Regions from separate parts of the Streptomyces sp. SX-6 genome, predicted to be linked through region 1. Evidence: riboswitches for the same ligand, from Rfam matches in the RefSeq annotation. Region 1 holds a riboswitch; the other holds the start of a gene.
The links. Region 1 has a riboswitch for magnesium ahead of ACV530_RS13530 (NRAMP family divalent metal transporter). Riboswitches for the same ligand answer to the same signal wherever they lie in the genome.
Positions count from the first base shown of each region.

Region 2: linked by a shared signal. The riboswitch ahead of ACV530_RS22695 (hypothetical protein) and the one ahead of ACV530_RS13530 (NRAMP family divalent metal transporter) in region 1 are both predicted to bind magnesium.

Region 1 covers NZ_JBTHHU010000009.1:41,716-44,187, reverse strand. The annotation lists gene ACV530_RS13530 (NRAMP family divalent metal transporter) at 5-1,645, opposite strand; M-box (ykoK) riboswitch at 1,944-2,117, opposite strand; gene ACV530_RS13525 (SDR family oxidoreductase) at 2,228-2,472, opposite strand, start outside.
Region 2 covers NZ_JBTHHU010000019.1:96,613-99,084, reverse strand. The annotation lists gene ACV530_RS22700 (ABC transporter ATP-binding protein) at 1-339, shown strand, start outside; M-box (ykoK) riboswitch at 427-600, shown strand; gene ACV530_RS22695 (hypothetical protein) at 900-1,226, shown strand; gene ACV530_RS22690 (winged helix-turn-helix domain-containing protein) at 1,255-1,935, shown strand; gene ACV530_RS22685 (VOC family protein) at 1,971-2,402, shown strand.

The DNA of each region.
Region 1 (2,472 bases):
CTCGTCAGCCCTGCGCGAGCTGAACGACGTGGATGATGACCAGGATCATCGCGGCGAGCAGATAGATACGCAGGGCGCCCATGCCGATCTTGCGACCGGTGGACATGACCGGCGCGGACAGTTCCTCGAGCGGCGGCATCCGCCAGCTCTCCTTGCCCGTGCGGTCGACGGGGGCGGCGAGGGCCCAGCCCTTGCGGCGGCGGCGGATCTCCGCGTAGCCGACGGCCAGGATGCCCGCGACGCCGCAGACGGCCATGATGTCGAAGATCGCGCCGGAGGTGATGTCGGGGAAGGCGACCGACGCGGTCAGGATGATGGACAGCGTGACGAGGACGCCGACGACCAGCGACGTGAAGGCGTTGGTCCAGCGGCCGTTGATCCAGGGGCCGAGGACGGCCTTGTCGTTGCAGAGCAGCAGGAGGAAGACGGTCGCGGAGGGCAGCAGGACGCCGGCCAGGGTCTGCACGCCGGTGGTGATCAGGCCGAGCGGGGAGCCGGGGATGATCACGATGATCGCGGCGAGCAGGATGACGCCGGCGAAGATGGCGTAGAAGCCCTTGGCGCCGCGGACCCCGCGGTGCAGGGAGTGCTTGAGGCCGAGCACGTCACCGAGCGCGTAGGCGGTGGACAGCGACACCGCGGAGGCGCCGATGATCGAGGCGTCGAGCAGGGCGATCGCGAACAGCACGCCGGCCAGCTTGCCCGCGTGGGCCTCGAGGCCCTGGGCGATGCCGGAGGCGTCGGTGAAGTTGCCGAACTCCTTGGTGCCCATGAAGGTCGCGGCGGTGAAGCCGATCATGGCGGCGGCGCCGAGGACCACGACCACGATGCCGAGCCACAGGTCGGCCTTCTCGTACTTCATGAAGCGCGGCGTGATGCGCTTGTCGATGACGTACGACTGCTGGAAGAACAGCTGCCACGGGGCCACGGTGGTGCCCACGATCGAGATGATCAGCATCATCACGTCGGCGAGCTTGGAGTCCTTCGGCATGCCGGGGACGACGAAGTCGTGGGCCATCGTGCCGGTGCTCGGGTGGATCATGAAGTAGATCGGGATGAGCAGCAGCGAACCCGCGCACAGCAGCACCGCGGTGCGCTCGAAGCGGCGGAACGATCCTGTGGTCGCGGCCATGATGACCACGGCCGCCGCCACCAGCACGCTCAGCGTCTTGGGCAGTCCGAGATAGCCGACCGCGAGTGTGACGCCGATGAACTCGGTAACGATTGTCAGGGCGTTGAGCAGGAACAGGTCGATGACGGAGAACGCGCCCCAGAACTTTCCGAACCGCTCCAGGATCAGCCGGGCGTGCCCCACGCCGGTGACCGCGCCGAGGCGCAGCACCATCTCCTGGTTGACGTACAGCACCGGGACGAGCATCAGCAGCGTCCACAGCAGGCTGGTGCCGTAGTTCTGGCCGGCGTTGCCGTAGGTGTCGAAGGCGCCGGCGTCGTTGTCGCCGACCATCACGATCAGGCCGGGGCCGATGATCGCGAGCAGGGTCTTGAACTTGGCGGACAGGCCCTTGCGGTTGCCGGTGTCGTCCACCTTGATGGTGCCGAGCGCGCCCCGGATGTCTCCGATGTGCGCGTCGTCCAGTACAGCGGCGCGTGGTGCCGAGCTGGGCGGAGTGATCGTGTCGGTCATGACAAGCCTCCCGAGTCCCCCGTCGGGGGAGGTTTGGGGCACGCAGCAGCAATCCCCCCTGCGAGCGGGCAGGCCGAACACCCGAGGCGGCAGATGCCGCACGGGTATCAGATCTGTGACGCGAGAAGCGCGCAGGGAAGGTGGTTACCGCGTACCGGAGGTCAGCGAGGACGTACGGATGCGGGGCCGACTGTGGCCCGGACTACTGCAACTGCCATCCATATCTCTCGCCTCCTCCCGGCCGGGGCGCACGCGGGCGCCGAACGACACGGCAAGGAGCGGACCAGCCCAGATGACTGGTTCACCCCTACTCGTCAGAGCTTTGGCACTCCACGGCGTAATCCCCTTGTCGGGGAAGCCACTTGGGGTCACCCCTTAGGCCGGGGAGACCTGTCCTGAACCTGGGCGTCTCTCGACGTCGTGGGGTCAGTGGCCTGTGTCCGTGAAGACGCCTCACCGAACGAGGTGCCTCCTGCTTTTCGAACCATGTGCAGCATAGACCCTTACTTGCACAATGACGCAACTACTTGACGGAAGCTTGACGTTTACCCGCAAGGCGTACCTGGGCGTATCCGGGCGTACTCAGATCGTCTGTCCCGTGTCCGCGAGGACGATCTCGCGGATGCAGACGCTCGGCGGCTGCCGGTAGACGTACCGCACGGCCTCCGCTACGTCGTCCGCCGCCAGTCCGCCCGTCAGTGACGCCTCCTCGGCCTGGTAGGCGTTCCTGGTCCGCTCGTCGGTGATGTGGGAGCTCAGCTCGGTGTCCGCATAGCCGGGGGCGATCACGGTGACGCGCACGCCGTACGGGGCCGCCTGCTCGCGGA
Region 2 (2,472 bases), on a different contig from region 1:
CTCGGCCTCGCCCGGGTCGACGGCCCGCGGATCACCATCACGGACACCGGCCGCGAGTTCTCCGCGGCCGACATCCTCACCAGCAAGAAGCTCTTCGCCCGCCACGCCGCGACCCGCGCGCCCCTGATCCGCGCCATCGTCCAGGCCCTGGCCGCGACCGAGGGCCACACCCTGCGCGAAGGCTTCTTCCTGGACCTGCTGCGGCGCGGCTTCTCCGCCGAGGAGGCCCGCAACCAGCTCGAGACCGCGATCGACTGGGGCCGCTACGCCGAGCTGTACGACTACGACCACGACGACGGTGAACTGACCCTGGAACCCGGCGCCCAGAACGCGTTGTAGCCGGATGCCCGATTTGTTGCGGGGGCGTCAAAGTTGGGTCAAACGCTTGCGCGCACGCACAACTGCGGCGCTACGCTCGGACCGTATGAGGCACCTCGTTCGGTGAGGCGTCTGCACGGACACAGGCCACTGACCCCACGACGTCGAGAGACGCCCAGGTTCAGGACAGGTCTCCCCGGCCTAAGGGGTGACCCCAAGTGGCTTCCCCGGCAAGGGGATTACGCCGTGCAGTGCCAAAGCTCTGACGAGTTGGGGTGAGTCGGCCGTACCGGCCGGTCCGCTCCTTGCCGCGTCCATCACGGCGCCCGCGTGCGCCCCGGCCGGGAGGAGGCGAGAGACATGGATTGCAGTCCGAGCAGTCCGGGCCACAGTAGGCCCCGCTTTTGCCTGCCCTCGCTCCGGCCTGGCGTGAGGTAATCACCTTTCCCGCGTACACGCGCGGCACCGCCCTGGCATCCGTACGGCCTGATGCCGGTCCGGGGCGTTGTCCTGTGTCACGACGGTCCTCTTCCCCGCATTCCGACCCGCCCGACGACTTCCCATGGAGAAGGGAGGGCACCGTGCGCCTTCTCGCACACCGTGCCGAGCTCTCCGCGCCGACCCGCCAGTGCCTGCCGCCGGCCGTCGGCCGCAGGCGCTGCCCCGAATACGCCTGCCCGCACGTGAACTTGGTGCTGGGCGACGGACCGGAGCGGACCTACCGGCTCGACGATCCCGGCACCTGCCCCCGGCCCTATGCCCCGCACGCCGCGTACGACCCGCGGGTGCACCTCGCCTACATCCTCGCCCAGCAGGGGCGCGACGCCCACTGGCTCTCGCACTTCACCGGCCTGCCCCTGCCCGCCGCGCGCCGCATCGCCGGAGCCGCCGTGCTGTCCCACGCCTGACAGCCTTGAACAGAGAGGAGACTCCGACATGTTCCTTCCAGCCGGACTCCTGCAGGAAACCGTCGAACGTCTCATTGACAGTGCCTCGTACGCGACCGTCAACGCCCCCCTGCACGGCGTAGCCCACGTCATGTGCGACACGGTCGACGAACCTCGGGTACGGGCCCGGCTCACCCGGGCCCTGACCGGCCCCGATGTGTGCCTGACGGAGATGTCCAGCCGGAGTGAGACGCCCGGCTCCGCGCTCCTGGAGGCCGGCTTCGCCACGCAGGGCCCCATCGTCACCGTCCTGTCGCAACTGCTCTCCCTCGTCTGGCTGGAGCCCGCGGTCAGCGACCTGCACTGGCATCTGGACCGCCGGCCGTCGGCGGTTGCCGACGACATGGAGTCTCCGCACGCACCGGTACACCGCGTGGGCGGCCTTGTCCTCGACCTCGAACGCCGCACGGTCTCGGCGGACGGCCGGCCGGTCAAGCTGACCTGCATGGAGTTCGAACTCCTCGCCCACTTCGCCACGCATCCCCAACGCCCGTACAAGCATGAGAAGTTGATGGAGCTGGTGTGGCAGCGCTCCGCCGTCGGCGAGACACGTACGGTCGACACGCATATCGCACGCCTGCGGCGCAAGCTCGGCTCCCGGTACGGGGCCGTCATCACGGACGCCGGGCAGACCGGGTACGCGTTCGAACCGTCGAAGGCGGCGTCGTGAAGTCCGTACGACCGAGCGGCCGGGGAGGAGACACCATGACCGCCGCAGCCATCCATGACTACGCCTTCGACTTCGCCTTCGACGGTGTGCACCACCTCCAACTCGCCATACCGCCGGGCGGCGAGGGCCTGAGCCGGGTGTTCTGGGGAGACCTCCTGGGGATGGCCGAGCTGGAGAAGCCCGTCGAACTGGGGAACCTGGACGGCTGCCGGTTCCGCGGCGGCCGCCTTGAGGTCCACCTGGTGGTGGAGAGCGACTTCCGCCCGTTCCGCAGGGCACACCCGGCCATCCTGGTGCGCTGCCTCGGAGATCTCGCACGGCGCCTGGAAGACAAGGGCCACCCGGTCACCTGGGAGGACGGTCTCCCCGGCTTCGACCGTCTCCACACCTTCGACAAGGTCGGCAACCACCTCGAGTTCCTGGAGCCTTGCGTCGCCGAGGCGTGCACCCAGCTCCCCGCCCAGTGACGGACGGCATACGCGCCGGGGTATGTGCCGTTGCGCTGCTACCGAGGCCAATCGCAGTGCATCGCCCTTC